3 regions of the Pedobacter terrestris genome follow, and region 1 is predicted to be linked to each of the others. Evidence: riboswitches for the same ligand, from Rfam matches in the RefSeq annotation. Region 1 holds a riboswitch; each other region holds the start of a gene.
What was found. A riboswitch is a leader RNA that binds a small molecule or an ion and turns the genes downstream of it on or off. The one in region 1 is predicted to bind S-adenosylmethionine.
Positions count from the first base shown of each region.

Region 1 (11,165 bases):
CCTCTTTATTAAGCTCTTGTTCACGCTGAGTAATATCCATTACTACTTTATGAATTTCCTGATCTGCGTGAGTAAACCTGCCCAATAAGTTTGCGCCGCTGGATCCGCCGATAGTTTCTACCATAACCAGATCATCTTCATTATTTACCAACTTAAATAGTATAGATACCGATGGTGGCGTATTTTTCCAGTTTGGTTCAAAATTGTTAAAGTCTTCCTCTGTGAATACAGCTTCAAAATTTCCGTCCGAACTTACTTTTTTCAACTTATTAAATAAAAGCCTCGAAGTTTTATCAAACGGAATTGGCTGTCCGCCAGAAGTTCCACGTCTGGGTAAAACAATACCTTCAATAAGCGGTGAAATATTTTGATTGCTATTTTCCAGGTAACCAATTCCAGTTTCGGTATCCAAAACATCTAACATTGGCATTAACTGATCTTCATATCGCTCATAGAAGCGTTTTGCGAAGGAGGTTAAATTACTTTGTCTTACTTCAGGGTAAAGTGCATTTGCAAGAGCGAAAGCCTCGGCTAAACTTTCCTGAACAGCTTCATTTACACGATCTGCAGATACTGCTTTACTCATATCGGTCTGAAACAATTTACTCTCATCAAAAGCGACACCTAAGCTGCTGATCAAGCTTGTCAGTTCGCGGTAAGCGGAGATGGGGTTCCGAACTTCACTGTCAAGGTTCGCTAAACGTTGTCTGATTTCTTCAACAGTTTCAATAATATTGTTTAGCGCGTCGCTTTCATGTTCCGCAGATATTTTGTGCAGGATTGTTAAAATTTGGTGTATAAACTCCGGGCCGGTCACTGCAGGTTCCAATTCGCTAACCAAAACCTGAGCGGTAATCAATTCATCGATAAAGAATATAGCATCTTCCAAACTGATTTCATCATTCACCAACGCAGAAGCAAGATCTAACAGTGATTTTCCGTTAGCACTTAGTGCAACAATTTGCTGTATATATTCCGAATTATTTACTGCGCTTATTCTATAAGAACGGCTTCCATTCTGATATTTATATTCGACATAACGTATCTCATCAGTGATGGAATAGATACTTGAATTTGGAAAGTACTGAAGCCATGGTTTAATTTCGGGTCTGTTCGCAAGATCCTGTGCCATTGCACATAGATAATGCATATCTAAACGCGTATGTCTGCCAAAATGTTCCTGATCAAAAGAGACTTCAGTTGGCTGATTGCTCCATGAGGTTATAGAACAACCTGAAAACAGACCAAATGGTGTAGATCTTGAACTCATTCTGCTGATGTATTTTACCAGAGAATTGGTTACTCTAATGATATCTTTTTGTTCTTTTATTTCGTTATGCTTTAAGCGTAAACACTCTCTGTGAAGTACTGGAGAAGCCAGGTAGATCGCTTCCAGAAAAGCTTCATCATTCAGAAAATGATGAATATCGTTTACCTTATTTAAATTTTTGAAAGCGTAACGTGGAGTTCGCAAGATTAATTTTGGATGGAACTCGTATGGGAAGTCCTTTTTATCATTTTTCATATCTTTTCGAATTGTATGATCAATGATAAAAAGGAATCTTTAGTACTCCGAATTGGTTACACCAATTTGAGTTTAGTAGGTACGGATTTAAAAAATATCTTTACCCTTCAGGTTTATCCGTTCTATAAAATTAGGTTTGTAGGTAACACCTATTGGAATTTTACCAGATACATTTCTCAGGCGAACCTGGTTACCTTCTACCATTTCTATATTATTAATTGAAATAATATATGAATTGTGTACCCGCACAAACAGACGCTCAGGTAGTATTTCTTCAAGATATTTCATATTCATCAATGCCATCACACATTCACCTTTCAGATAAATCCCGACGTAATTTTTCATCCCTTCTACATAATCAATATCATCAAAATTTATTTTGATCAATTTGCCCTTTTGCTCTGTTTTTACGAAAATGAAATTTTCTTCTGCACTGGTTTGCAATTGCTTGGCTGAACTTATCAATGCAGACGCCTTTTGCACGCTCTTTAAAAATCTGGAAAAGGCAATCGGCTTTAAAAGAAAGTCAACAACGTCATTCTCAAAACCTTCAAGTGCAAATTCGCCATGCGCGCTGGTAAAAATAATTTGCTGCTTATTCGCAATTGCGCGTGTAAAATCTATGCCCGATATTTCGGGCATATTAATATCAGAAAAAACAAGATCTACCTTTTTTTGGCCCAATACTGTTAAGGCTTCAAGCGGACTTGTAGTGGCATGAACCAACTCCAGTAATGGTATTTTTTCTATATATGTTTTGAGCAGATCTATAGCATGCTGCTCATCATCCAATATTAAACATTTAATCATAACCCTTTAATAAATAATTTTACATTGTACCAGGTAGGTTCATTCTCAATTTCAAGCAAATAATCTTCTTTATACAAAAAATCTAATCTTTTCTTCAGGCTGGAAAGACCTATACCTGTAGAGTGAACCCTAAAACCTACAGCCTTCTTATTACGGATTTCAAAATATATACCTTCTTTGGTTGTTTTCAGGTCAATTCGTATCGGGTTATCCGGATCAGTCGAATCTCCATATTTGAATGCATTTTCAACAAAAGTGATCAGAACATGAGGGATAAGCAGGTGCTCGCTTTCCGTTTCAAAGTTTTTATTAAAAACAAAGTTTAGTTTACCACTAAAACGCAGGTTGTTTATTTTAATAAGATTTTCAATATGTTCCACCTCCAGTTCAAGCGGAACTTTTTCACCATCTGTTTTTAATGAATATCTTAAAATATCGGTTAATATCATAAGTCCTTCTGCCAGATTATCATCTAAGGCGAGTGTTTTGGTATAGAAAAAACTTAATGTATTGTATAAAAAATGCGGACTCAGTTGTTCCTTCAGAAACTGGTTTTCAATTTCCAAACGCTGCTGTTCCAAAACAGCAATATTTCTATTCTTCTTTATACTGTCTACCGCGAACCAAAAACCCAGTGCGTAGATAAAGTATTCAAAGAATACATATAGGCAAAAATTAAAAAAAGCCGGGTGCAGAAAAGAATCAAACGGTTTTTTTAGAATGTTTAAGTCAGATACGCCTTTGGAAAGGTATCTGAAAAAGCAAAATAACAACAGGGATAAAAAGAAATACAGGATGCCGAACATCCGCTTTTTTTTATCCCTGAATGAGGGAATAACCCAATAAACTAAAGCATAAAATAATGCAACGGCCATCAAATGGCCGATCAGCAAATCTTTAAACTGAAATCTTGCCTTAAAAGTAAAATAATACATAATGATTGCATAGGATATATAAAGTGTCCAGCAAGCAATATGTATTATTACGTTTTTGTATTTACGAAATTTTGTCAATTACATTGGTATTAAAGAGAAATTATCCCTCCGGTTAATATTGTTTCTAATGTTACTCCTGTAGTTCTGGATTCTGTATTTGCAGTTGTTGTACGAAGAATATCCTCTCCCCCACCGATAATACTGCTCATACCTTGTTGATCCAATAATACGATCGTTTTTTTGTTAAAAAATAATTTCTTTGTTGGCTGAGTGTTAATTGTTTTTTTCATGTCGTTTGTTTTTTTATAAAGGTAATTTCTTTCATTACATCACCCTCATATTTTACACCGATTGGCAAATTGTATGTACAGTTTTAAAAAAACAAGAGATGTAAGCCCGTTTTTAGACCTGTACACTTTTCAGTTTCAATAGATGTAAAAGAGGCTTTCCCCGAGAAAAGCCTCTTTCTTTAACTAAAGATTTCAATATAGATAATCATTTCGCTGATAGAAAATAAATCAAAACATTTTAGCTGATTACCTTCATTTTTCTAGAACACCCAGATTGGGAATAAGGAATTTTTTTCTAAGTGTGTGAGATACGAAAAAATAAACCAATACATACTGTCACAGCAAGACGTTTGTTGCCACATTGTGGTGCAAATAGCTAAGCCGTGTGCCGTTGTTGTGAATAATTAAAAAATTGCTTTTGCAATCCGTTTGGTTTGTTCGGGTTTGCCCATTGTATAAAAGTGTAAAACCGGAACGCCAAAATCCATCAGTTCTTTACACTGTTTAATCATAAACTCCGTTCCAACTTCACGAATATCGGCAGCTGTTTTTGCATGCTCAACAGCGTCACTCAAATCATCAGGAATATCGATATGGAAAATTTTCGGCAAAGCAACCAACTGTTTCGCGGTACTGATTGGCTTTAGTCCTGGAATGATAGGAACATGAATATCATTTTCGCGGCATTTTCGTACAAAATCAAAATATTTCTGATTGTCAAAAAACATCTGCGTTACGATAAACTCTGCGCCCATATCTACTTTCTTTTTCAAATACTTAAAATCGGCGTTTAGGTTCGGTGCTTCAAAATGTTTTTCAGGATATCCGGCAACGCCGATACAGAAATCACTTCTAAACGTCTCTACATCTTCATGCAAAAATTTACCTTCATTATGATTTTTAATGTGTTCAATCAACTCCGTTGCGTAGCAATGGCCGCCTTTGGTTGGTATAAAAGCGGCATCGGCCTGGCGTGCATCTCCACGTAAAGCCAACACATTATCTATGCCCAGAAACTGAAGATCAATAAGCGCATTCTCCGTCTCTTCTTTGGTAAATCCACCGCAAATTAAATGCGGAACAGCATCAATTTTATATTTATGAATAATTGCTGCACAAATTGCAATTGTTCCGGGGCGCTTACGATACGATACTTTTTGCAATAATCCATTCTCTTGTTCCTTGTAGATATAATCTTCGCGAAGCGAAGTGACATCTATAAAAGGTGGTTCAAACTCCAGCAGAGGATCAATTGCATCGTAAACCCATTGTATACTTTGGCCTTTAATTGGTGGTAAAAGCTCAAAAGAGAACAAGGTTTTACCTTTCGCATTATTAATATGGTCTGTAATTTTCATAGTCAAAGCCTAAAAGGGGCTTGGGTATTTAGTGTATCAATATAGTGGAAAAATTTTTTTCCTTTTGTTTTAATAGGCCAGATTCGGGCTTAACCAACGTTCAACTTCTTCAACTGGCATATTTTTTCGGATGGCATAATCTTCGATCTGATCTTTGGTAATTTTGCCCAAACCGAAGTAACGCGATTGCGGATGAGCAAAATAAAATCCGCTTACTGCCGCCGTTGGATACATCGCATAACTTTCTGTTAAACGTAAACCAATTTTTGCCTCAGCATCTAAGAGCTCAAATAAAGTACCTTTTTCTGTGTGTTCCGGGCAGGCTGGATAACCGGGTGCTGGTCTGATGCCTGCATATTCCTCTTTAATCAGTTCCTGGTTGCTCAGATTTTCATCTTGAGCATAACCCCAAAATTCTTTCCGAACACGCTCATGCATACGCTCTGCAAAGGCTTCTGCCAAACGATCGGCAAGCGCCTTAACCATAATGCTGTTGTAATCGTCATGGTTGGCTTCAAATGCATTCACCAATTCATCAATTCCAATTCCGGTAGTTACGGCAAAACCGCCAAAATAATCTTGTATTCCACTTTCTTTTGGCGCGATGAAATCAGACAATGCGTAATAAGGTTGCCCATCTACTTTTTCGGCCTGCTGGCGAAGCGTATGAATAGTTTGGTGTCGGATGCCGGAAGTCGGAAGTCCGGCGCCTGTCAGCAAAGTTCCATCCTCAGTCTCTTGACTTCGGACTTCCAGAACAATATCATCGCCAACAGAATTTGCGGGCCAAAAACCAATTACACCTCTTGCAGTAAGTAATTTTTCATCTACAATCCTATTCAGCAAAACCTGTGCATCATCAAATAGTTTCCGGGCTTCATCACCAACATTCTTATCGTCGAAGATTTTCGGATAACTTCCGCGTAGCTCCCAGGTATGAAAAAACGGCGTCCAATCTATATATGGCACCAATTCCTCCAGCGGATACTCATCAAAAACCCGTGTACCTGTAAATACCGGAACCGGAAGATTCTGATCAAACTCTATCTTAAATTTATTGTTGCGTGCTTCTTCAAGTGTTTTAAATCGCTTATCAGAACGTTTATTCAAATGGGCTTCACGTGCTTTATCGTATTCTGCTTTTATGCCGTCAATATAATCGCCGCGAGTTTCCGGATTCATCAACGTGCTGCAAACCGTTACACTTCTTGAGGCATCTAAAACATGTATCGCCGGACCAGAATAATTTGGTGCAACTTTAACTGCTGCATGAATGCGTGATGTTGTGGCACCACCTAAAATTAATGGAATCGTGAAATTCTCGCGCTCCATCTCTTTTGCAAAATGGACCATTTCATCCAGTGATGGTGTAATTAATCCGCTTAATCCAATAATATCTGCATTAATTTCTTTGGCTTTTTTAATGATATCCTGAGCAGGCACCATTACGCCCATATCTACAATTTCGAAATTATTACAAGCCAGCACTACGCCTACGATGTTTTTGCCGATATCATGAACATCGCCTTTAACCGTGGCCATCAATACTTTTCCGGCCGACGAGTTTTGGTTCTGATCCGGGTTATCCAGCTTTTCCTGCTCAATAAAAGGTAATAAATAAGCAACGGCTTTTTTCATTACGCGGGCAGATTTTACCACCTGTGGAAGAAACATTTTACCTGCGCCAAAAAGATCGCCTACAATATTCATTCCATCCATCAAAGGGCCTTCAATCACCTGAATCGGGCGGGCATATTTTTGTCTGGCTTCTTCAACGTCATCGTCCAGATATTCAATCAAGCCCTTAACAAGGGAATGAGACAAACGTTCTTCTACTGTTCCTTTACGCCATTCTTCATTTTTAACAATTTCTTTGCCTTTAGATTTTACGGTTTCTGCAAATTCTACAAGGCGTTCTGTTGCGTCATCCCTTCTGTTTAGCAGCACATCTTCTACGCGCTCTAAAAGTTCTGGCGGTATTTCCTGGTAAACTTCAAGCATCCCGGCATTTACAATGCCCATATCCATACCGGCCTGGATGGCGTGGTATAAAAATGCAGAGTGCATGGCTTCTCGAACCACATTATTTCCTCGGAAAGAAAATGAAATATTGGAAACACCACCACTTACCTTGGCATAAGGTAAATTCTGTTTGATCCAACGTGTGGCATTAATGAAATCAACAGCGTAATTATTGTGTTCTTCTAAACCAGTAGCTACAGTAAGAATATTCGGATCAAAGATGATGTCTTGCGGAGGAAAACCAACGCCATCAACCAGGATATCGTAACTGCGTTTACAGATTTCTATTCTTCTTTCATAATTATCGGCCTGGCCTTTTTCATCGAATGCCATTACGACAACGGCTGCACCGTAAGTTAAAATCTTACGCGCACTTTCAATAAATTTCTCTTCCCCTTCTTTAAGTGAAATAGAATTTACAATTCCTTTGCCTTGCAAACATTTTAATCCGGCTTCGATTACACTCCATTTTGAAGAATCGACCATGATGGGCAATTTGGCAATATCAGGTTCTGATGCAATGAGGTTTAAAAACTTGGTCATTGCTGCTTCAGAATCCAACATACCTTCATCCATGTTCACGTCAATCACTTGCGCACCACCTTCTACCTGCTGACGGGCAACCGCAAGTGCAGCTTCATAATCGCCGCTTAAAATCAATTTAGAAAACTTCGGAGAACCCGTAATATTGGTTCTTTCGCCAACATTTACGAAAATGCTTTCTGGCGTAATGGTTACGGGTTCTAATCCGCTTAACCGCATATTAGGCAGAGCCGATGGAATTTTACGAGGTTCTGCTTTACGTGCATTTGCCGCAATACAGCCAATATGATCCGGCGTTGTACCACAACAGCCCCCTACAATATTTACAAATCCAGATGCGATAAAATCATCTACCAAATGTGCAGTTTCATGCGGTTGCTCGTCATATGCCCCAAACTCATTTGGTAAACCGGCATTTGGATAAGCAGAAACATAACATCCGGCTTTTGCCGCAAGTTCTTCAATATGCGGCCGCATTTCTTTTGCACCTAAAGCACAGTTAAAACCAATACTTAATGGTTTTGCGTGCATAACAGAATTCAGAAAAGCTTCGGCAGTTTGCCCGGAAAGGGTTCTGCCAGAGGCATCTGTAATGGTACCGGAAATCATAATTTCCAGTTTACGGCCAATCACAGCCTCGTATTGTTTAATTGCCGCAATGGCAACTTTTGCATTTAAGGTATCAAAAATGGTTTCTATAAGCAAAACATCAGAACCGCCATCTACCAATCCGCGAACCTGTTCATAATAAGCATCAAACAGTTCGTCGTAACTAATGGCACGGAATCCGGGATCATTAACATCAGGAGAAAGAGAAAGTGTACGGTTTGTTGGCCCAACTGCACCTGCAACAAAACATACCCGATCTGGATTTTGCTGCATAAATTCTAACGTTGCTTCTTTTGCAATACGTGCGCCTTCATAACTCAGTTCATAACTAAGTGCCTCCATCTGGTAATCGGCCATAGAAATACGCTGTGTACTAAACGTATTGGTTTCGATAATATCTGCACCACTTTGCAAATATTCCAGGTGGATTTGTTTAATCACATCCGGGCGTGTAATGTTAAGCAAATCGTTATTGCCTTTCACATCACTGGGATGATCTTTAAAACGCTCCCCTCTAAAATCCTCTTCTGTTAAGCTGTATCGCTGGATCATTGTGCCCATTGCACCATCAATCACCAGAATACGCTTTTCTAATTCTTCTCTTATACTCATTTGTTCGTAGTAGTAAGTAGCGAGTATCAAGTACCAAGATTTTCTTGATTTATTAATACAGGCGTTCGGACGATAGCAATCAAGACAAGCTCATCAAACTTGATACTTGATATTAATACCCGATACTTAAAAAGGCTTATTTAAAAAGTTGGTACACGATTGTACTCCTAAACTTATCTGTTCCCGTATTAAAAACCGAGATAGAATTTAGCACCTTGTTGGCACAGGTTGCTAAGACTTCGTTGGGTCTAATCCCTCCGTCTTTCTTAATAAGCATACAAAAATGCAACAAAGCTACATCATTTCCAAAATTTATCACCCCCATGCCAAATAAAATTACACAGCAGCCATACATTCCTTCATTCATCAATATATTATTCTGAACAAAAAATTGACCCTTGTAAAAAAATACTGACACATAAACACAAATCTTGATACTCTATATTTTAAAACTAACTTAGTAGTATATCTTAAATAAACACGCATATGAAAAAACTAATCATTGGATTATTCCTTCTTTACGGAGGATTTTCCGCCTACGGCCAAATTAACGTAGAAGAACCTGAGTACATTGGCGAAGCCGTTTATGTATCGCCAGAGAACGCTGTTACACCTTTAGAAAAAGAAGCCGTAAAAGTACAGGCCAAAGCTGGTGCATCATTATTGATTACTGGAATTGGAAAGGTAAAATCGAAAATGGTCATAGAGGGCAATTCTTCTCCTGTAAAGTTACCGGCAGTAGCGCCGCTAACGTTTATTGTGAAAAGCTTCGATAATAAATCAGACCCTTTATCCATTATCAGCATTGTGAAGTTTGAAGCAACGAGCAGACAACGAAAATCTGAACTCAGTTCTGTCGGAACATTCTCCGGAGCTTCAACAAACAACCAAAATTATATCCCATATAAGTCCAAAAAGTATAAAGAAAGTTCATATCAGTTAAATATTCCTGGTTTAGATCCGGGAGAATATGGAATCATCGTTTCAAACCCAAATGCACTTGCGAACAGCAATACCATTGTGGCTTGTTTCGCAGTAGAATAATTGAAATGATTTTGCACAAAAAAAAGCGATATTCAATTGAATATCGCTTTTTTTATAGCTTTTAATATTGCTTATTTTCTTCCACCGAAAATCCTTAAAAGAGATAAGAACAAATTAATGAAAGTAATATATAGAGTAAGCGCTCCCATTATTGCAAGTTTTTTGCTGTCGTTAACACCAAAAGCATTGCCGTCTTCATCCAATCCTTCCCCTATTTTCTTTAGTTCCTGCACTTTATAAGCTGTCAGCGCGGTGAAAATTGCCACGCCGAAAAATCCCATAATATAGCCTAAAGTGGAGCTTCCTATAAACATGTTGATCACGCTAATAATGACCAAACCGATCACCCCAGCGAAAAGAATAGGGCCAAATTTACTTAAATCAGTATTAGTAGTATACCCCATAATTGCCATTACCGCAAATATTGCTGCAGCTGCTCCAAAACTTATCACTACCGATGGCAGAGAATAAGTCAACAAGATGAAGCTCAACATAATGCCAGTTAGCACAGAATAGAGAATAAACACGCCAATCAAAGATTGATAAGACATCGATTGCATCCTTGCGCCCATTAAAAATACAAGCCCCAGAGGTGCAAATATTGCTATATATCCCAATACTGTGAATCCTGCTTTACCCGTGTTGGGATTATAAGAAACGAGATAATCCATAACGGCAGGTGTACTCGCTATGAAATATGCCGCAAACGTCGAAATGACTAAAGCAACGAACATCCACGAGAATACATTTCCGAAAAAACGTTTTGAAGCAGATTTCCCCTGTACAAAAACGCTGTCTTTCTGATATTGATAATTTTGTTGTTCCATTGTATGTTGTGTATTTAATAATATAAAAATAATCTTTTAGTTTAACCTTTTTGTCAACTGCTCTTCAACTTTTTTAAAGAACTGCAAAGGTTTTAATGTTCTCCAGGGCATTTCATCAAAGGCACCACCGAAGTTAATATAGTAATCGATGTTGTTTTCCTTAAACTCGCGGATAACGTGCTCCTGAAAATTAACACCAACAATCCAGCCATCTTCAACTTCCTGAAACCATTCTTCATAATAACTGTCGTCAGAGGCGTGGAAATTCAGTACGTTTTCGCCAATCAGGATAAATTTTGTAATGCCTTCATCCATCATCAGCTCCAAAATATCTCTTTTTAATAGCATGATATCGTTGTTAATGGCATCATTCCATTCTCCAATCATTTCAATAATGGCGTAAGACCGATCATAATCGGTAAAAAGAACCTTTAAATAAAGTGTATTGGATCCAAATTCATCCCATTGGGGATGCAATAAGAAATTGTAAATCTGTTTATCGAAATACAACTCTGAATATTCTGTATTGTAAAAAGGAGAACGTTCATCTTCTGCTGAGATGTATTCATCTCTCCATTGGTAATAGGGTT
Region 1 covers NZ_CP180264.1:257,595-268,759, reverse strand. The annotation lists gene ACJVDH_RS01335 (lantibiotic dehydratase) at 1-1,525, opposite strand, end outside; gene ACJVDH_RS01330 (LytR/AlgR family response regulator transcription factor) at 1,613-2,335, opposite strand; gene ACJVDH_RS01325 (sensor histidine kinase) at 2,332-3,270, opposite strand; gene ACJVDH_RS01320 (class I lanthipeptide) at 3,360-3,560, opposite strand; gene ACJVDH_RS01315 (methylenetetrahydrofolate reductase) at 3,965-4,918, opposite strand; gene metH (methionine synthase) at 4,988-8,704, opposite strand; SAM riboswitch class I at 8,875-8,980, opposite strand; gene ACJVDH_RS01305 (hypothetical protein) at 9,191-9,748, shown strand; gene ACJVDH_RS01300 (Bax inhibitor-1/YccA family protein) at 9,820-10,575, opposite strand; gene ACJVDH_RS01295 (hypothetical protein) at 10,612-11,165, opposite strand, start outside.

Region 2 (11,165 bases), 190 kb from region 1:
GCTGTTGCAGCCGGACTTGCATCGCCTTTAAACGCTGTGTAAGGAACAAGACCAGTCATCACATGGGCAAATACAACGTATAGTAACGTTGCCACCAATAACGAACCGATAATCCCGATTGGCATATCGCGTTGCGGTCTTTTTGCTTCCTGCGCAGCAGTAGAAACGGCATCAAAACCAATAAAGCCAAAGAATACAACAGCGGCTCCACGAACAATACCGGACCAACCAAAATGGCCAAACTCTCCGGTGTTTTCCGGGATAAAGGGATTATAATTTGAAGGATTAATGAACGACCAGCCAAGGGCGATAAACAATAAAATTACACTGATCTTCACTATCACTAGAATAGTATTTAAACCTGATGATTCTTTTGTTCCTTTAGCTAAAATTAAGGAGAGTAAACTTACAATAATAACCGCTGGAAGGTTAATTATACCAACCTGGGCCATTGTCCCATCAGCAAGTTTTACCGCGTCAAATGGCGAAGCCGTTAATTCTGGAGGCAAATGAATGTGAAACTGTGCGAGTAATTTATTGGCATAACTAGACCAGCTTACGGCAACTGTGGCCGAAGCGAGTGCATATTCCAAAACCAAATCCCAACCAATAATCCAGGCCATAAATTCGCCTAAAGTGGCATATGTATATGTATAAGCAGAACCGGCAACCGGAATCATGGAGGCAAATTCTGCATAACATAAGGCACAAAAAGCGCAGGCTACCGCAGCAAGTGTAAACGATAAAATTACCGCCGGACCAGCATTTTCTGAAGCGACAATACCTGTTAAGGAAAATATACCGGCCCCAACAATTGCGCCTATACCCAATGCAACAAGTTGTATTGGGCCAAGACTGCGTTTCAAGGAGCCATTTTGTGTAGATTGCTGTTCTTCTATCAGCGATGAAATTGATTTTTTATTAAACATGTATTCTGTATTTTCTGATTATCCGTTAATGCGGATTACCAACCTTTTATTGCACTTCCTTTAAATGCTTCTTTTGCCGCTTGTTCTACCTCTGCAGATTGATACGCTTTCACAAATTTCTTCACCTTCTCTTCGTTTTTATTGTCTTCTCTCGCAACAATTGCATTTACATAAGGAGAATTTGCATCTTCTACAAAAAGACCATCGCGTGTAGAAATTAGACCTACCGGAGCCGCAAAAGTATTGTTGATTACCGCAATAGTTACATTTGCATCATCTAAAGCTCTTGGTAATTGTGGCGCTTCCAGCTCCAGAATTTTCAGTTTTTTAGGGTTTTCTACCACGTCATTTAGTGTTGGCAATAAACCTACATCTGCTTTAAGTTTTATTAAACCGGCAGATTGCAGCAACAGTAACGAACGTCCGCTGTTGGTTGGATCGTTAGGAATAATTATGGTACTCTCTGCTTTCAGCTCATCTAGTTTTTTAATTTTTTTAGAGTACGCTGCAATTGGGTAAACAAATGTATTGCCTACAATGGCAAATTTGTAACCGCGTTGTTTCGCCTGAACATCCAGATAAGGTTTATTTTGAAAAGCGTTTACATCAATATCGCCCTGACTTAAAGATTCATTTGGCATCACATAATCACTAAACTGGACAAGTTTTACCTCGAGGTTGTATTTCTCTTTTGCAACGCGTTGGGCAACCTGTGCAACAGTATATTCCGGACCTGTTTCTACGCCAACTAATAAATGGTTTGGATCATTTTTACGATCGTTTCCGCAAGCGCCAATCAACATGGCTATAGCCAAAATCACCGTGCTCAGCATTATTGTATTTTTCATTTTCATTATTTTTTATGTTATTTTCTGTGGTCGTAGTGTTTTGATAATCGATCGCCGATAAACTGAATCAGAAAAACAATCATTACCAACAGCACCAAAACCGTATTCATGACTAAACCATCATAACCAATATATCCGTATTGATATCCGATTTGGCCAAGTCCGCCAGCACCAACTGCGCCGCCCATTGCAGAATAGCCAACCAAAGTAATTAGCGTAATAGAAGCGCTATTCACAATTGCAGGTAAAGCTTCTGGCAAGAGTACTTTAAGAATTATTTGCATAGGTTTTGCACCAAGTGCACGTGCGGCTTCGATTAACCCGTGCGGAATTTCGAGCAGGCTATTTTCTACCATTCGCGCAATAAATGGCGCCGCGCCAATACTTAATGGAACCAAAGCTGCTTTTACACCTATTGATGTACCTACAATGGCGCGCGTAAAAGGAATCATCCAGACAATTAGAATAATAAACGGAATAGATCTGAAAATATTAACCAATACAGATAAAACCCGATTGGCTGTTCGGTGTGCTAAAATCTCTCCTTTACGGGTAATGAAAAGCAGCACACCGGTTGGCAGCCCCAATATGAAACCGAACAAGCCGGCAAAAACAGTCATCACCAAAGTTTCCAACGTGCCGTAGAGCAATAAATTAATCATAGAATTAGACATAACCCAAAACCTCCGTTTTTATATGATGGTTTTTATAATAGGTAAGCGCTTGTTCATGCGCCTGTGCGCTTCCCTCCGCCCTGAGCAAAATTGTTCCGTACTGAACTGAACCTGCATTTTCCAGCTGTGCAGACAAGATGTGATTTGTAATGCCATACAGTCTGGTCACTTCAGATAGTGCAGCAGCACCTGCAGAATCTCCATTAAAATTGAGCTGCAATAACGGATTTTCACCTTCTGATTTGAGCTTTATACGGTATTCTTCCGGAAGAGAAACCTGGATAGACGATGCGATAAACTTCTGTGCAAGTGCAGTTTTGGGGTGACTAAAAATATCGGCTACACTGCCTTGTTCAATCAGTTTACCATTGCTAATAATGGCCACTTCATCGCAAATAGATTTAACTACATGCATTTCATGTGTAATCAGTAAAATGGTAATTCCGAAACGTTCGTTTACGGCTTTTAGCAAATTGAGTATAGACGTGGTCGTTTCTGGATCAAGTGCACTTGTGGCTTCATCGCAAAGCAACACTTTCGGACGCACAGCCAGAGTTCTGGCGATGGCTACACGTTGCTTTTGCCCGCCAGAAAGGCTTGCAGGATAATCGTTTTGTTTGGCTTCTAAATCTACAAATTGCAGTAACTCTGAAACCCTTTCCTTAATTTTTGATTTTGGTGTACCAGCTAGTTCAAGCGGAAAAGCAATGTTATCAGAAACCGTTCTGGATGATAACAGATTAAAATGTTGGAAAATCATCCCAATCTGCCGTCTGGCAATTGCCAATTCTGTTCTGGTTAACTTCAAAAGGTTTTGTCCATCAATAATTACCTCGCCAGAAGTTGGTATTTCTAATAAATTCGCACAGCGGATTAAAGTACTTTTGCCTGCTCCTGATGCACCAATTACGCCTGTGATCTGACCTTGCTTTACATGGAGCGAAATATCAGAAAGTGCAGTAACCTGCTTGCTCCCTTCCCCAAAAGTTTTCGTAATGTTTTGTAGTCTGATCATCTTTAATTCATTTCTTTTACCAGTTAAAAATTTTTACGTCTTGAACGTGCTGGCAAAGAATCGGCAAATATATACAATCCCTACAGGAAAAGTAGTCTTAATCTTGTAAGATATTCGTTTTTGCGTACTCTGGTTACTTTATTTGCAAAGTTTCAACAGATAAAAAAAGTTGAAATGCCATTACAATGCCCACATGCTACATTTCTGCCAGTTAAAAACTAAGCGACGAAATTCATCGCCGCTTAGCAGTTGGTTTGGTGGTATTAGTCTAGTTAATGGTTACGAGAAATATTTTAATAAAACTAAGCAGACCGCAAAATCGATTCAAAATCCTGCTGACGTGCATATTGCTGAATTACAGCAAGTACTTGATCAATTTCATGTTCGGTATTGTATCGGCTAAAAGAAAACCGAATGGTATTGCGTTTATTTTGTGCTTGCAATGCAGAAATTACATGAGAGAGGCCATTACCAGAGCAAGCGCTTCCGCCAGAAGCATAAATATCGGAGAGATCTAAATGCTGTAGTAAATTGCCATTACTTACCCCATCCGGTACCGAAATACTCAATACTGTAGAAAGACTTTTATCTATCTCAGCAGAATTTCCATTAAATGAAAATTCACCGTAAGCAGATAAACCGGCAATTAATTTTGCTTTCAAATGTTTTAAATGCTGTTCGTATTCATCCAATTTCAAATACGCTTCCTGAAAAGCAGCAGCCATCCCCAAAATTCCGGCTACATTTTCCGTTCCGGCGCGTTTCCCATTTTCCTGAGCGCCGCCGGTTATTAAGGTTGTTAATTGCTTTGGCAATCGGCTATACAAAAAACCTGTTCCTTTTGGGCCGTGAAATTTATGTGCCGAGCCGACCAGAAAATCTGGTGTCATTTGCCTTACATCATACCTAAAATGCCCCATAGTTTGAATGGTATCGCAATGGAAAACCGCGCCGTAATGTTCTGCCAGGTCGGCTATTTCATAAATTGGATTGAGGTTTGCAATTTCATTATTACCATGCATCAGCGAAATCAGCACTTGCTCTGCTTGTGCATCCAGCAAACGATCCAGTTCTTTTAAAGACAGATTTCCCTTTTCATCATTGGATAAAAAAACGAGTTTAATTAACCCATCGCGTTCGGCTCTTTTTAATGTATTTAAAACCGCATGATGCTCTAAGCGCGAAGTAATAACCACTCTTATTTTTTGCGTATAAATTGCAGAAAGTATGGCCATATTGTCTGCTTCGGTACCGCCAGAGGTGAAAAAAATATGTTCTGGAGATGTATTCAACCAATCGGCAATTTGACTTCTGGATTGTTCAATTGCTTGCCGCGCATGCCTTCCTGCGGCATGTGCAGATGATGGATTTGCAAATTCGTGAAAAAAGTAAGGTTTCATTTCTGCAAACACTTCTGCAGATAATGGCGTTGTAGCCGCATTGTCCAAATATATGCTCATTGCTTAAACTTTAGTGCAAACACTTACGCAGAAACAGCTTCCTCTCTTATCTATCCCATTTTCAGGGAAGGATTTAGCACCTTATTTGGCAACAGGTTGCTTAGACGTCAACGGGCCTTTCCCTCAGTCTTTCTGGATAAGTATGTATAACAAGCGTAAAATTAAAAAATTAAACTACTATTCCTATAGATTTTATATGTTAAATTTTACTTTTGGATTTTAGGAATTACAAATTCGGCCTTTGAACAACCGTGAAGACGGTTTTACGTTTTAATAATGTCCAATACAATTTCCGCAACTGCGGATAAAAATCTGATATACAGCATGAATCAACATTTTATATCGAGCTATTCCAGGCATTCTGACGACTATGAAAAATATCGGCCGGGATATCCCGAAGCAATCCTGACTTATCTGGAGCAAAACATTTCGTTAAACCGAGAAAAATCGATTGCTGATGTAGGCTCCGGAACGGGAATTTTTACCGAACTTTTGTTAAAGAAAAATTACCGGGTAACGGCGATAGAGCCAAATGCAGAAATGCGGGCAAAAGCCGAGAATAAACTTGCTTCTTACACCGGCTTAACAAGCGTTAATGCAAGTGCAGAGCAAACAACACTGGCAGATAATAGTGTAGATTTAATTGCTGTTGCACAATCTTTTCATTGGTTTCATCCGGAGCAAACGCGGCAAGAATTTAAAAGAATTGCAAAGCCTGGCGCACACCTTTTACTCATTTGGAATATCTTGCAACAGAGAAGTTCATTTTTACAAGATTATCAGCGTTTAAAAGATAAATACACCAGCAAAAAACCTTATCAGGAGAAAATAAACATTTCGGTGATCGACCAGTTTTTGGATCCTAAACTACGGATTGAACAAGAGGTTTACCACAGCAGGCAACTGGATAAAGATGGATTACTGGGTTATTTTAGATCAGCATCTTACGCTCCGCTGCAAGGAGACGAAGATTACCCAACGCTGGTTCAGGAACTGGAAGAAATTTTTGAACGCCACCAGCGCAATGGCTTTGTAAAACTGGAATATGATGCTAAATTATTTCTGGCGCCGCTGTTATAACCTCTGGTATTTTTAACCAATAAAGCCGGACAACCTTAAAAGGTTGCCCGGCTTTTATATTTCCAAACAATTTTAGATACCTAATCTGGCCTTTCGTTGTTGTAAATCTGCGTTACTTCATCAGTTGATAAAGCTTTATTGTAAAAGCGGATATCATCTAACGCACCTCTGAAATACGCGGCACCAGAATAATAAAACGGACTGCTGCTATCTGTAAAATTCAAGATCGCTTTTGGCAGAATCTGCCCGATGGCTAAATTCACCGGCGTTTCTAATGCGAAAGCAGAACCCGCTGCAGTTTCTGTACGGGTTTGAACGCCATCTACATAAAATGTTATCGCACCGTTTCCGGCGGTTACTACTGCATGGTGCCATTCGCCAACCACCATTTTACCTGGATTGCTATCGCGATCGTAAGTTGCAGCATTTGTCTTCAATGTCATAAATAAAAAATTATCCGCCTGAAGCTGAAATTTGAATCCATTCCATTTGTTTAAAGAAAGCATATAATTATCGGCTGCAGAGGATTTGGGTTTAACCCACAAACTAATACTCAATACTGCCGGATTAAGCGCTGGGCTATAAGGCACTTCTACATATGCGCCATTATCAAAGTCGTAAGCATTACCAGATTGCCCGAAACGATCTGTTGTGGCAACAGGCAATACGCCACCATCAGAATGGTTGGTTTCGGTTCCAATAATTCCACTCATTAATGTACCATTATGGCCATTTACTGTTGCATCTTTTGCATTTCCGTTAAATAACCATTTGGCTACTAAACTTTCTGGTGCAACTTCTTGTATCTCTCTTTCGTCAAATGCAAGCGCTGCGCGCCTTAAACTTGCAATGGCATTATTAACTTCTGCTTGTGTAAATTGCCCGGAAGTAACTGTTGTAGCTAAATCTATTGCAGTTTTCAAATCTACTCTTGCTTGGCGCGGAAACTGACCAATGTCATTTCCTTCTGCACTGTTCTGATAAACGGTATTGACAGAATCTACCAACTGGCTTAAAGAAGTTTTGTTTGAACCGTAATCTGGTTGTATTTCATTGTTTTTGCAAGCCGCAAATGCAATAAGTGCAACCACGATGAGAAAATATTTAACTACTGTTTTGTTTTCTTTTTTCTTCATGATCCAATTTGCATTAAAGTTTATTATTGGAATTTAATTCCGTTTGTGGTATCGGGAAAAATCTGTTATTGGTAAAATTAAAGTTTGGTGCGCCTGGCCGTATCGCAGTTTCTGCGTAGGTTTGTCCATAGCGCATTACATCGAAAAAGCGTTGAAATTCTAGTGCTAGTTCTGATCGGCGTTCGCGGCGAATTAAATCGCGCAATTGAGTCTGATCGGTAACCGTAATTGCAGGCAACAATCCGGCAGGTGCCGTACCACTATAATTGTTTCTTGCACGTGTTCTTACCGTATTCAAAGGAATCAAAGCGGCTGCGCCCTGGCCAGATTCATTTAAAGCTTCAGCTTTCACCAATAAAAGGTCGGCCAGGCGAATTGCTTCGTAATTTAAACTTCCATCGTTCTTCGTTGTTGTGGGCACTTCACTGGTAGATTGAACATGTTTTTTTGATAAATAACCGGTTGTAGACCATGAGGCATCAAAAGTATTATCGAAATATGCATCACCAGCTTTGGCAATCGTCAAATTTAAGCGCGGGTCATTACTTTCAAAATTATCTACCAAACTTTGTGTTGGATAATATACCCCGGCACCATTCAAAGCACGTGGTGCAAACCAATAATTTAGTGAATTGCCCTGCAACGGTTGCGCGCCCCGGATATGCCAAACAGTAAAAATAACCTCACTATTGGTTTTGGCTGAGGCATTAAAGTTGTCTATGTAATTTGCTGTTAGCGAATAACCCAAAGCTTCTACCTGTTGTACATATTGAACTGCCTCTGTATATTTTTTCTGAAAAAGCGATGCTTTTGCCAAAAGTGCCAGCGCGGCACCTTTTGTTGCTCTGCCGTTATCGGACGCATCTGTCCATCGCTCTGGCAACGCTGTTGCAGCTTCGGTAAGGTCTTTTTCTATTTGAGTGTAAACCTGCGCCTGTGTTGATGCAGCCAAACCAGCCTCTGCAGAGGTGGTCACGGCAAGCCGCAATGGTATATTTCCATAGAAATTCGTTAATATAAAATAATAATATGCCCGAAGAAATTTCGCCTGTCCTAAAATCTGTGTGCGCACAGCTTCGGTTACATTGGCATTGCTTTCTGTTAAGCCATCTGTTATTACATTACATCGATTAATCCCATCATAATACCGACTCCAAAGAGATTGTACCGCAGCATTTCCGGGCAAAACATTGTATAAATCTATTGCAGTGTAATCTGCCTGTTCTCCGGCATTGCCTCCAATAATTACATCATCTGTTGCTACATCTCCAAGTACCCAAAGTGGATTTGCAGCGCCATCTGTAAAGGTAAGTGGAATATAGGCCGCATTTACGGCTGTTTCTGCAGTTGCATCGTTACTAAACAAATCTTCATTAGAATAATAACCTAGGGCAGGCTGATCCAGAAATTTTTTGCAACTACTGGCCGATACAATGCAAATCAGCGCGAATAATATATAATGTTTTTTCATCAGATTAGAAGTTTAGGTTTAAACCAAGTGTGTATACCCTTGCAGATGGATATGTTCCCCAATCTATACCAACTGCTCTTACGCCATCGCCCTGGCTATTGCTGCTGGTATAGATCTCCGGATCTAAACCTGTGTATTTGGTAAACGTTAATAAATTTTGGCCACTTGCATACACACGCATAGAAGCAATTTTTAGCGCAGTGAGCACCTTAGGACTAAACGTATATCCGATTTGGACATTTTTTAGCCTCAGGTAAGAACCATCTTCAAGAAAACGGGTAGATGGTCTTTTGTTGTTGGTAGATGAAGCAGAGCTCCACGTTAACCTCGGAAACTGATTTGTGCTGCCTTCGCCATTCCAACTTCCAGTAGCAACCCGTTCGGTGATGTTGAATGCGCGATAGAACCCTTCACTATCTGTTGCGATCTGATTGTATAATTTATTTCCATAAGCACCTTGAAAAAATATGCTTAAATCAAATTGTTTCCATTTTAGGTTTCCGGTAAACCCATAAGTAAATTTAGGTATTGGGCTGCCTGCAAATTCGCGGTCATTTTCATCAATCACACCGTCGCCGTTGGTATCTTTATATTTTACATCTCCCGGCTGTATACCTTCGCCCTGGTAAGCGCTGGTAAAAATCTCTAAATCATTCTGAAATATACCTTCCATTGGCAAAAGGTAGAATGATCCAATTGGTTGCCCAACGGCTGTACGTGTAGCGTAATATTCATTGTCGATTCTTCCACCTACAATTGGAGAACCCGCAAGTGAAAGTACCTCATTTTTTAATGTGGCAATATTGCCACTTACGTCAAAACTCCAGTCTTCAGAAATGTTTCCACGATAAGAAAGTTGAAGTTCTAATCCTTTGTTCCGTACTTTACCGGCGTTGATATATGGACTTGCACCACCGCCTGCACTTGGTGGAAGCGGATTCGCAAAAAGAATATTAGAATTGTCTCTGATAAAGTAATCGGCAGTTAATTGAAGCCTGTCGTTAAAAAAACCTACATCTAAACCAAAATTGGTTTGTGTACTTGTTTCCCAGGTAATGTTGCTATTTCCTCTGGAGGTAAGTGAATTTCCGATTACAGATGTACCGCCGAAAGGATAAAAACCTACAAAAGAATTTAATGTTGTGTATGCATAATTGCTGATTTCCTGATTACCGGTTTGCCCGATACTTGCTCTAAGTTTTAGCATCGATAAATCCTTGAAGCCTTTTAAAAATTCTTCCTGATCCAGGCGCCAGCCAATAGAACCCGAATAAAAATTGCCGTATCTATTTTCTGGATTTAACCTAGATGATCCATCCCGGCGAACAGTAAAACTGGCCAGATATTTATCGGCATATTGATAATCGGCACGGCCGAAAAGTGAAAATAATGCCCATCTCGATTCATTTTCTCCATTCTGCTGAACGCCAATTCCGTTATCGAGATATTGAAAATCTGGGGATTGATTTGGAAAAATAGAACGCGAGGCAGATAAACCATTGGTACGGCTTTGAATTGCTTCTGTTCCGGCAAGAAGATTCAGACTTTGTTTTTCGCCAAGTTTAAGGTTATACGTTAATGTGTTGGTCCAGTTGTAATCAAATTGATTGGCATTTGATCTGGCCAAACTTCCTGGTGAATTGAGCGATCTGTCGCTTCCCCATATGGCAAAAAATTGCTTGAAATCTGTGATCACCAGGTTTCCACCTAACGTAGTACGAAATTTTAAGGCATCAGTAATTTTAGCTTCTACATACGCACTTCCCAATACACTGTAAGCACTATAATTCCGATCAAAGTTATCTGCATAACCAACCGGATTTAATCCATCACCGAAAAATGCGGTATTAGAAGGTAAATCTACATAATCTCCGTTTGCCTGATAAACCGGCGTTGCAGGTGTGCGGAAAAGAGCATAACGCATAACACTGGCGCCTTGGTTTCCATCTCCAAAACCATCACCTGAGGCGCCAACCTGGCGGGTTTTTGAATAGGAAAGGTTTAAGTTTACACCAGTAGAAAATATTTTTGAAAGCTTGGAATTTACCGCCGTACGCAAGTTAAAACGATCATAACCACTATTATTAATTAAACCATCTTGTTTAAAATAGTTTGCAGAAACCATATAATCGCTGGTTTCAGTACCACCATTTACAGAAATATTGGTATTGTTTATTATTGCTGGCTTTAGTATTTCTTCTTGCCAGTTAACATCTGGTAAGGTTGAAGCAAGGTCGGCAGGGATTTGCGTTCTGCCATCCGCAGCTGCGGCAATATTGTACGCAGTAACATATTGTTGAGTATTGGCCATATCGATCAAATCTCCATGTACCTGCACACCAGTATATTGATTGAGGCTTAATTTGGCACGGCCTGACTTTCCTTTTTTTGTGGTTACCACCACTACTCCGTTTGATGCCCGCGCGCCATAAATTGAAGCCGATGATGCATCTTTTAAAACCGTAATGCTTTCTATATCATTTGGCGAAATTTGGTTGATACCCGTTGTGCTGGGTACACCATCTATTACGTATAATGGGTTGTTGTTGTTG
Region 2 covers NZ_CP180264.1:443,233-454,397, reverse strand. The annotation lists gene ACJVDH_RS02080 (amino acid permease) at 1-929, opposite strand, end outside; gene metQ (methionine ABC transporter substrate-binding lipoprotein MetQ) at 965-1,777, opposite strand; gene metI (methionine ABC transporter permease MetI) at 1,795-2,451, opposite strand; gene metN (methionine ABC transporter ATP-binding protein MetN) at 2,444-3,466, opposite strand; gene ACJVDH_RS02060 (cysteine desulfurase family protein) at 3,769-4,926, opposite strand; SAM riboswitch class I at 4,970-5,069, opposite strand; gene ACJVDH_RS02055 (class I SAM-dependent methyltransferase) at 5,203-6,006, shown strand; gene ACJVDH_RS02050 (LamG domain-containing protein) at 6,087-7,142, opposite strand; gene ACJVDH_RS02045 (RagB/SusD family nutrient uptake outer membrane protein) at 7,156-8,613, opposite strand; gene ACJVDH_RS02040 (SusC/RagA family TonB-linked outer membrane protein) at 8,618-11,165, opposite strand, start outside.
Region 2: another riboswitch for S-adenosylmethionine. It lies ahead of ACJVDH_RS02060 (cysteine desulfurase family protein); the one in region 1 lies ahead of metH (methionine synthase).

Region 3 (11,165 bases), 2.2 Mb from region 1:
AAGCAAGTTGTTGCAGAATCTCTACCAGCCTTAAAAAACTTCTTATCATTCCCTACTACCATTATCATCAACAAAAAAGGCGAAGTAGCGAAAATCCATACCGGTTACAGCGGGCCTGCTACGGGAAAGTATTATACAGATTTTGTCAGAGAATTTAATACCGAAATTAACCAACTGTTAAAAGACTAAATACTTTGGCTCTATTGCAAAAAAGGGTTTCTGAAGCTGTTCAGAAACCCTTTTTTGGTATATGACACAATGCATTAACTGCCCCAGTTTACTTGGATATTGTGTTTTTCTGCATAAACTTTGGCCTTATCCATCAGATTGGTAAACTGCTGATCGAAATTGGCTCCGTATTTCTCATCAATATTTTTGATGATCTCATTCTTCTCTTCGGCGCTGCCTTTCGTATCACAAAGCTTTGCGTATTTCTGGTACTCGTTTTTATATACCGGAAGTATAAGTGCGTATAAATTAAGCGAAAGCTGTTTAATTTCTTTTTCCTCGTCGTTAGAAGCGGTTAGGTTTTTAACTTTTTCTACAGCTTGATCCATATAGGCAATTTTGTTATTTACAAAGGTTTGCGCTTCATCGCCTTTCTTCTTGCTTGATGGAATATCTGGATACTCTTTGGTTTCGAGTTCAATATATCGTGCAAGGTTTGGACTGGCAAAATCAGTAAACATATTGCTGTTCAGCACGGCGATATCGAAAAACTTCTCCGGACTTTCTGGTATGGAACAGGAAGAAATAAAAAAAGACATAAACGCCGTAAGCAGTAGAACGGCGTTTCGAGAAAATGTTGGGGATGGCTTCGTCATATTATAATCTGAAATTTGTTAAAGCCGCTTAAATACAAATATTAAGCCAATGCCGGCGAGAGCGACTGGTTTTATTTGGGGCATAAAATGGAAATCTTTACCATTTCTTATGCAAAAGCCTGACTATCAATTGCGGCTACGCTTTAACAAAAATAAAATTGTATTTAACAGAATTAAGACTTTCGAAAAAGGTTTCGAGATTCTTGTTATACTAAAACAAACAACAGATTGTAAATATGCAACAGCAAGCATCTGTCGGAATTCTCATTCATGAACTCGGTCTTGCACTTGGTTTGTTTCCTGAACAAACACGCTTAGACAGAGACCAACATGTAGTTATCAACTGGAATAATATTGATGCGGCGTTTCAGTACAACTTTTATAAATATGACGCAACGTCGCGTCAGAATGGGACGTCAGTATCCGGAACAGATTACGGCTTGTTCGATTCCTGGTCAATTATGATGTACCCATCAAATGCATTTGCAATTGATCCAAACGTTCCCACAATTACAGATTTATTGGGAAATACATTCCAACCCAAATTAGTTATTTATCACAGACAGATGTAAGCGCAATCAATTATCTCTGTACACCATAAAAACCATCTTAGATATTGTATGCACAAAAAAGGAGTTTTGCCGATGGCGAAATTCCTTTGAATGGTGCTACTCTTTACCAGAATAAAATCTAACAAATCTGTTTCATCTTCCTGATTTCTGCAATCTGCCCTGAACTTAGCGTAAAAATGAAAAGCAAAAACTGATCATTCTCCTGTATCTCTATTTGGTCCACTTTACCAAAAATATTGTTGGGCAGTTCAATCATCTGTCCGGTTTTAATTTCCAACAAAGTTGATGTGGGCAAATCGTTATTTAACAATATCATATTCTATTAATCAGTTGTATATTTAGTTGTTTTGCAAAAATATTGCGCACAAGTATAGCATAAATTGACTAAACGATAGATACGCGACATCGTTTCTGGATAGAATTGCCTCAACAAACTCTACTCTACTTTCCAGTTGTTTGCGGATTACAAATTGTGGATAGTTTAATTGTATAATCTGCTTCAAGCGGTTCATTTGTTTGTGCCAAACGTTGAGAACCGGTATTCGCCGGACAGGCAATATCTCCTGCGGCATCGTAAACAATCACTTTTCCGCCAGCAACTAATTCTTTCGGAACATATACCTGAACACGCGTAATGGCATATCCTGAAGGGAAATAACGAATGTAATAACCGTCGGGATGTTTGGTCCAAATGCCGCTGGGTACATCAGAACGCGGAGGCGCCATACCAGCAATAATGGCATATTTTTCCATATCTGCGTAGCTGTAGTTTCCTGACGAAACCAATTGGCGAATATTATTTTCAGCTTCAAAAACAGCCCGAACACCAGATGGAAGTTGATCTTTTGCTTTCTCCATTACATCAAAAGGCAAAACACCAAGCGCGCCACCTTCCAATTGCGTAAGTTGTTTAGGCGTCAAAAGTTTTACCGCGGTTAATTTTACATCACCAGAATAATCAGAAAATCGAGTGCGTGCAATAATTGTCCACAGCAGCATTTGGATATGATGTTGCTCAACATCCTGGTGTTTTTCTGCACTCTTAATGATCGCCACAACAATATCTTCCTTTGATCCAAGTACCGGCGCATACATATAACCATCGCCTTTTGACGGGGCAAACGTTCCGGCTTTTAGACAATAACTTTTATTTTTCATTTCATACAATCCTTCACAAAGAATAAAACCGCCATCAGGATTTTTCGGAAGCTGATAAAGCGGCTGCACTTTCAAGGTGGATACAAAATCGGGCATCTTCTCGCCCACTCTGTTTACATCTTCAAAACTTGTACTGATTGCCGAAGGCTGTTTAAGAAATTTGTCTACGCCGAGTGCTTTTGCGCCCTGTGCAGTACCAACCTTTAATAATTTGTCTTTTAACCCGCCAAATTGTGCAAAGGCCGATTGCATAAAAATCAACAGAAAGACGGCGCTAAAAATAGATTTTGTTTTCATAGGAATGATTAGTATAAATTACACAAACATATATATTTAGTTCAGTAATAAACTAAATTCTGTTCCAGAATTTTCGACAGAATGAAATTATAACACTGAACAACAAATCATTACCTTATTTTCAAAATTTAATTTGGTCAATAAAAAATAAATTCAGACATTTGAAATATTATTTGGCGAAAGGCTAAATAAAAGTCAATCTAAACAGATTGATTTATAAAGAAGTGGCGAGAGACTGGCTCCGAGACCCACTGGCAACCCTCAGAAAGAGAAGGTGCCAATTCCTGACCAAATTACACGGTGTAATCTGGTGATATAAATTAAGACTGATGAATACATTAAATCTTCGATCGCAAAGCGAATCAATCCTTGAACAGAAATTTTTCTCTGAGACTTTATTGATGTGTTATAGCGCATCAATTACCCGCATGTGCTGTTGCATAGGGTAATTTGATAAATCTTCCTTTTTAGTTCTTCTTACAAAATTGGAAGGCTCTTTTGCAAAAGGGTACGCTTCATTGATTTGCACCCAAACGGTTTGGTTGCCTTCAAAACACAATATTCAATATTTTTTTTAAAACACGAAAATTATGTCTGCTTCATATAAATTTGAAACCTTACAATTGCACGCCGGTCAGGAAATTGATCCAACAACAGGCGCACGCGCAGTTCCTATATACCAAACCACATCATATGGATTTAACAATGCAGAACATGGCGCAAACCTTTTTGCGCTGAAAGAATTTGGGAATATATACACCCGAATTATGAATCCAACAAGTGATGTATTTGAAAAACGCATTGCTGCATTAGAGGGCGGAGTTGCTGCACTAGCAGTAGCTTCTGGCCAGGCTGCTCAGTTTATTGCATTAAATAACATATTGCAAGCAGGTGATCGTCTACTTTCTTCTTCTCACATTTACGGTGGAACTTACAACCAGTTTAAGGTTTCTTTTAAACGTTTAGGCATTTCAGTAGATTTTGCCAATCCGGATCAACCGGAAGAATTTGAGCAGAAAATAACCGATAACACAAAGGCCATTTACCTGGAAACGATCGGAAACCCGGCATTCAGCATTCCTGATTTTGAGAAAATTGCCGCCGTTGCTAAAAAATATAATCTTCCTTTAATTGTAGACAATACCTTCGGCGCTGCCGGATATCTGTTTCGCCCGTTAGAACATGGTGCAAACATCGTTGTAGAATCCGCAACAAAATGGATTGGCGGACATGGAACCACCATTGGCGGCGTAATTGTTGATGGCGGAAATTACAACTGGGGAAATGGAAAATTCCCACAGTTTTCTGAACCATCAGAAGGTTACCATGGATTGGTATTTAGCGAGGTTTTTGGTGAAAGTGGCCCTTTTGGCAATATCCAGTTTATCATCCGGGCACGCGTAGAAGGTTTGCGGGATTTAGGTCCTGCCCTTTCTCCATTCAATTCTTTTTTACTGCTTCAAGGGCTGGAAACTTTATCGCTTCGCGTACAAAGACATGTAGACAATACGCTTGAATTGGCCACATGGTTAGAAAATCATCCTTTAGTTAAACAAGTTGAGTATCCGGGATTGGCGAGCAGCAAATACAACAACCTGGCAAAAAAATATTTAAGCAATGGTTTTGGGGCGGTACTTTCTTTTGAACTTCAAGGCAAAAAAGTAGATGCTGCCAATCTGATCAATAATTTAAAACTGGTATCGCATCTGGCAAATGTTGGAGATGCCAAAACGCTGATCATTCAACCTTCGGCAACTACACATCAACAGTTAAGTGATGAAGAACAACTTGCTGCAGGTGTAAAACCAAATGCACTTCGGGTATCTGTTGGTATTGAGCACATCGACGATATTAAGGCCGATTTTGAACAAGCTTTCGCGGCTTTGCAATCCTAACCTTTGTTTAAAACACTCAACCTTTGCCCGAAAGGGGGCTAACAACAACGACAATAACATGCAACAAAATATAAATAACAATACAGAGAATACCAATGGGGAAACTTTAAGCTACAATTACCCAAAGGTTTTTAAACTGGAAAACGGCAAAAAATTAAGGAATCTTCAAATCGCTTATCAAACTTTTGGAAAGCTAAATACCAAGAAAGACAACGTAATTTGGGTTTGCCATGCTTTAACAGCAAATGCAGATGTGCTGGATTGGTGGGCAGGTTTGTTTGGCCAAAATTCACTATTCAATCCAAATGAGCATTTCATCATTTGCGCAAATGTATTGGGTTCACATTACGGCACAACAAATCCATTAAGTACAGATCCCGTAACTGGCAAACCGTATTATTTATCGTTTCCGCAATTTACCATCCGCGATTTTGTTTCTGCACATCAACTGTTGGCAGCACACCTGGGCATAGAACAAATTAAAGTTTTGATTGGCGGTTCTTTAGGTGGCCAACAATCTGTAGAATGGAGTATTATAGAACCAAACCGGATAGAAAACCTGATTTTAATTGCAACAAATGCGGTTCATTCGCCCTGGGGAATTGCTTTTAATGAAAGCCAGCGTTTGGCGATTACAACTGACAGAACTTTTTACGGAAACCAACCCAATGGTGGAAACAAAGGTTTGAAAGCAGCAAGGAGCATAGCCTTGCTCAGCTATAGAACTTATGAGGCTTACGGCCAAACTCAGGTAGAAAGTGTGAATGAAAAAACGGATAATTTCAGAGCTTCCTCTTACCAGAATTATCAGGGAGAAAAACTGACAAACCGTTTTAACGCATATAGTTATTATTATTTAACCAAAGCGATGGATAGCCACAACGTAGGCCGCAACCGAAAAAGTATTGCTGGCGCTTTACAAACCATTAAGGCGAACACTTTGGTTATTGGTATTGAAAATGATTTTCTTTTTCCGGTTTCAGAACAAAAATACCTTGCAGATCATATTCGCGATGCAGAATTTTCAATACTACATTCCAGCTATGGTCACGATGGTTTTTTAATTGAAACCAATGCATTAACCAATGTTATTGGCACTTTCCTTCGCGATAGCAACAACAAGAAAATTATTAAGCTTCAACATACAGCTTAAATTCCGGGCAATGGAAATTGCCGCAAACAACAAAAAAAAGGTAGCTGTAAAACGCTATCATAAAAGCATAAATTACAGTAATGAGCAAGAATTTAAAAATCGGTTTATTTGGTTTCGGAGTAGTTGGGCAAGGACTTTTAGACATTATACAAAGTCAGAACCTGAATCTTGAAATCATCAAAATCGCAATCAAAGACCCGAAGAAAAAAAGAACGTTAAATAGAGAACTGTTTACAACAGATCGAAATGAAATTTTACAAAATAGCGAAATCAATACCGTTGTAGAACTGATCAATGATGCCGATGCTGCATATGAAATTGTGACAACAGCGCTAAAAAATGGCAAAAACGTTGTGTCTGCCAATAAAAAAATGATTGCGACACATTTGAAAGAATTGGTAGAATTGCAACAACAACACGGCACATCTTTATTGTATGAAGGTGCGGTTTGTGGCAGTATTCCAATTATCAGAAACCTGGAAGAATATTATGATAACGAACTTTTCCATGCTTTAAGCGGTATATTTAATGGTTCATCTAATTATATACTTTCTAAAATTTTTAACGAAAACCAAAATTATGATGCGGCACTAAAAGAGGCGCAAGATTTAGGTTTCGCAGAAACCGACCCAATTTTGGACGTGGGCGGTTACGATCCGAAATATAAACTTGCCATTGCTACTGCCCATGCTTACGGATTATTTGTGAACCCGGATGCCATTTTAAATATCGGAATACAAAATCTATCTCAGCACGATATCCGTTACGCAAAAGAGAAAAATTTCAAAATCAAACTTGTTCCTACAGCCCGTAAGGTAGATACCAAACAAATTGTAACTTACGTATTGCCAAAGTTTGTAACAAAAGATGATTTCCTTTACAACGTAGAGAACGAATACAATGCCGTAACTGTACAAGCGGCATTTGCCGATAAACAGTTTTTTTTCGGAAAAGGCGCAGGCGGTCATCCAACTGGCGCAGCAGTACTTTCTGATATTGCCGCATTGCGATACGATTATCGATATGAATACAAAAAGTACCATCAGGAAAATGATGTAAAGCACACTGAAGATATTCTGTTGGAAGTTTACCTGCGTTATGCAGATGAAGATCTGGTAAAACTTTTAGACTTTGATCACATTAGTGAGCGATACGCTGCAAGTGAGTTTAAGTATGTTATCGGGACTTTAAAGCTCGAAAATCTAATTCAAAACCGAGATTTGCTACTCAATAAAGATGTATTTGTAGCTTATACCGGCCGCCAGATTTACAAAAAAGAAAGTACAGCCGAAGGCGTTTTTGCAGAAGCTGCCGCTGCCCTTTAGTTTTTAAAGGTTAAATTTTTATTTGTTTTGTTGTTAAGCATAAGGTTGGAGCGATTCCAGCCTTTTGTGTTTACACACTTTTATCCTAAAAATTTAAACGAAAATTGCCTCAGAAAACACTCGAAATGTACAAAAATTTCGCCCTGTTTTTTTACGCGAAAAAGCATATCTTTGCGCAAAGATGAAGCATATACGTAATTTTTGCATAATTGCACATATCGACCACGGGAAGAGCACCTTGGCGGATAGGCTATTGGAATACACTGCGACCATTTCGCAGCGTGAGGCGCAGGCTCAATTGCTCGATAACATGGATTTGGAACGCGAACGTGGCATTACCATTAAAAGTCACGCCATCCAAATGAATTATAAAGTTGGTGATCAAGAATATGTATTCAACTTAATTGATACCCCCGGACACGTAGATTTTTCTTACGAAGTTTCGCGTTCTATCGCTGCCTGTGAGGGCGCTTTACTAATTGTAGATGCTTCACAAGGTATTCAGGCGCAAACCATTTCCAATTTATACCTGGCTTTAGAGCACGATTTGGAAATCATCCCAATCTTAAACAAAATGGATTTGCCGGGTGCAATGCCAGAAGAAGTTAAAGATCAGATTATTGATTTAATTGGTTGCGATCGCGAAGATATTATCCCGGCTTCCGGTAAAACGGGAATGGGTATTCCAGAAATTCTTCAGGCAATAGTTGACCGCGTGCCGGCTCCGGAAGGAAACCCTGAAGGCGAGCTGCAGGCATTAATTTTCGATTCTGTATTCAACTCTTTCAGAGGTATTATTGCGTATTTCAAAGTAGTAAACGGCGAAATTAAAAAAGGCGATAAAGTTAAATTCATCAATACCGGCAAGCAATATCTGGCAGATGAAGTAGGGATTCTGAAATTGGACATGTCGCCAAGAAATGTGGTTAAAACAGGCGATGTTGGTTATATTATTTCCGGAATTAAAGAAGCCCGCGAAGTTAAAGTTGGTGATACAATCACCACAACTGACCGCCCTGCAAGTGGAGCGATTCAAGGTTTTGAAGAGGTAAAACCAATGGTTTTTGCCGGCATTTACCCTGTGGATACTGATGAATTTGAAGAGCTTCGCGAAGCCATGCATAAGTTGCAGTTAAATGATGCATCCATCGTTTTCGAACCAGAAAGTTCGGCAGCATTAGGCTTCGGTTTCCGTTGCGGTTTTCTTGGAATGCTCCATATGGAGATTATCCAGGAACGTTTGGAGCGCGAATTTGATATGACGGTAATTACAACCGTACCCAACGTATCGTATATTGCCCACACAACAAAAGGTGTAGAAATTACCGTAAATAATCCATCAGATTTACCAGATCCAAGTAAACTAGATTCGGTAGAAGAACCATTTATTAAAGCAAATATCATTACGAAGGCAGAATTTGTTGGCCCGGTAATGTCACTTTGTATTCAGAAACGTGGTATTATTATCAATCAGTCATACCTAACTTCTGATCGTGTTGAATTGGTTTTTGAAATGCCAATGGGCGAAATCGTATTCGATTTTTATGATAAACTGAAAACCATTTCTAAAGGCTATGCGTCTTTCGATTATCACCAGGTAGGTTACCGTAAATCAGATTTGGTTCGTTTAGATATGTTGATTAATGAAGAACCTGTTGATGCACTTTCTTCGTTGATTCACAGAAGCAATGCTTACGATTTTGGGAAGAAAATCTGCGAAAAACTGAAAGAACTTATCCCACGTCAGCAGTTCGAAATTAAAATACAAGCTTCAATTGGTGCAAAAGTTATTGCCCGCGAAACTTTAAGTGCTTTACGTAAAGATGTAACGGCCAAATGTTATGGTGGTGATATCTCCAGAAAACGTAAATTGTTGGAGAAACAGAAAAAAGGTAAAAAACGTATGCGCCAGGTTGGAAACGTAGAGATTCCGCAAACTGCTTTTATGGCCGTACTAAAATTAGACTAATATCGCTTAATGGTTATTATAAACAGCCAAAATGCACAGCTGGCAAATCGCTTATGGGGATTTGCCAGTTTCATTGCGAACAGCATAGAATATAATTACCCCTTAAAAAACCTAGGTTTTCATAAATACCGCCCGTATTTTCAGGCAACAAAAAGCGACGATTTCGGCGTATATCCAATCAGTGTTAAACGCAGTGGAATCGCTCAACTGGATTATTTATACAGTAATTTGTTTAAAAACTGGTCGTCTGTTACATTTCGAAAATTTGGCAAAACGCCAACACTTTTTAAATTTTACAGAACAACCTTTAACGAGGATAAAAGATCTATTCCTTTTAACCTGAATCGATCAGATTTTGTGCGAGATGCGCAATCCAAAACAGTTCTTGCAGAAGGCTGGATGTTTCGGGATCCGGAGAACATCAGAAAACACAGGAAACAGATTTGCCGTTTCTTTACACCTGTAGAACCTTATTTGTCGCAATCTGAACTGGCTGTTGCAAAGGCTAGAAAAAATGCAGATATATTGGTTGGTGTCCATATCCGCCGTGGCGATTATGCAACATTTGCTGATGGCAGATGGTTTTATACAGATGAACAATATGTTAGGATGATGCATGAAGTAGCAAATGCCTACCAGGCAATTGGAAAAACTTGCGCCTTCTTTTTATGTTCAAATGAAGCAATTGAAAAAGATAATTATCAAGGACTTATAATTGACAGTAGCGAAAGAAATTTTATCGTAGATTTATATGCTTTAGCAGGTTGCGACGCCATAATTGGTCCTCCAAGTACGTTTAGTCAGTGGGCTGCGTATTATGGTGACAAACCCCTGACGATGATTTTAAATGGAAACCAGAAATTGGGTATTCCAAAATACAACCCAAGTTTACTTGCCGATACTACTTTTCCGGAAGAGGAATTGTATCGGTTTTAAAATGGGATAGTTTAATATGTACACAATAACAATAAAATACGCATGCAACTTTTAGACGGAAAACACGTATCGGAGAAAGTAAAACTCCAGATTGCTGATGAAGCACAGAAGTTTTTGCAGGATACAGGCCGCAAACCGCACTTGGTTGCCATCTTGGTAGGCAATGATGGAGGTAGCGAGACTTATGTAGCCAGTAAAATGAAAAACTGTGAAAAAGTAGGATTCAAATCTTCACTTCACCGATATGACAACTCAGTTACTGAAGCAGAACTGCTCGCTAAAATTGAGGAAATTAACCAAGATGAGGATGTTGACGGCTTAATTGTTCAGCTACCGCTTCCAAAACATATTGATCCGGAAAAGGTAACCGAAAAAATTGACCATCGTAAAGATGTAGATGGTTTCCATCCAATTAATCTGGGCAGAATGATGCGCAATTTGCCATGTTTTATTCCGGCAACACCATACGGAATTATGTTGATGCTTGAAGAGTATAAGATTGACACTGCTGGCAAACATTGTGTGGTAATTGGCAGAAGTAATATTGTAGGTAGCCCAATGAGTATTTTGATGGCACGCAATGCAAATCCTGGCAATTGCACGGTTACTTTAACACACTCTCGCACTAAAGATCTTAAAGAGCAAGTATTGCAAGCAGATATTATTATCGCTGCAATTGGCAAAAAGAATTTTGTTACTGCAGATATGGTTAAACCAGGCGCAATTGTCATTGATGTGGGCATTAACCGCGAAACCTCTACAGAAACAAAATCCGGTTTCAAACTATTTGGGGATGTTGATTTTGAACATGTAGCGCCAGTATCATCATACATTACGCCTGTTCCCGGTGGTGTAGGATTGATGACAATTGTAGGTTTACTTAAAAATACGCTAGCATCGGCTAGAAAAGAAATCTACGGATAAATCTAGAACAGAGATTGATTAAACTAAATCAAATCGTTAAAATACCTAAAAGCGGTTCAAGTGATTGAATCGCTTTTTTCGTGAAAGAATAAATGCAATAGCCATTTATCGA
Region 3 covers NZ_CP180264.1:2,417,943-2,429,107, forward strand. The annotation lists gene ACJVDH_RS10275 (peroxiredoxin family protein) at 1-189, shown strand, start outside; gene ACJVDH_RS10280 (hypothetical protein) at 264-824, opposite strand; gene ACJVDH_RS10285 (M12 family metallopeptidase) at 1,052-1,396, shown strand; gene ACJVDH_RS10290 (hypothetical protein) at 1,515-1,712, opposite strand; gene ACJVDH_RS10295 (hypothetical protein) at 1,838-2,851, opposite strand; SAM riboswitch class I at 3,063-3,173, shown strand; gene ACJVDH_RS10300 (O-acetylhomoserine aminocarboxypropyltransferase/cysteine synthase family protein) at 3,442-4,746, shown strand; gene ACJVDH_RS10305 (homoserine O-acetyltransferase family protein) at 4,805-5,899, shown strand; gene ACJVDH_RS10310 (homoserine dehydrogenase) at 5,980-7,224, shown strand; gene lepA (translation elongation factor 4) at 7,406-9,193, shown strand; gene ACJVDH_RS10320 (alpha-1,2-fucosyltransferase) at 9,203-10,129, shown strand; gene ACJVDH_RS10325 (bifunctional 5,10-methylenetetrahydrofolate dehydrogenase/5,10-methenyltetrahydrofolate cyclohydrolase) at 10,172-11,053, shown strand.
Region 3: another riboswitch for S-adenosylmethionine. It lies ahead of ACJVDH_RS10300 (O-acetylhomoserine aminocarboxypropyltransferase/cysteine synthase family protein); the one in region 1 lies ahead of metH (methionine synthase).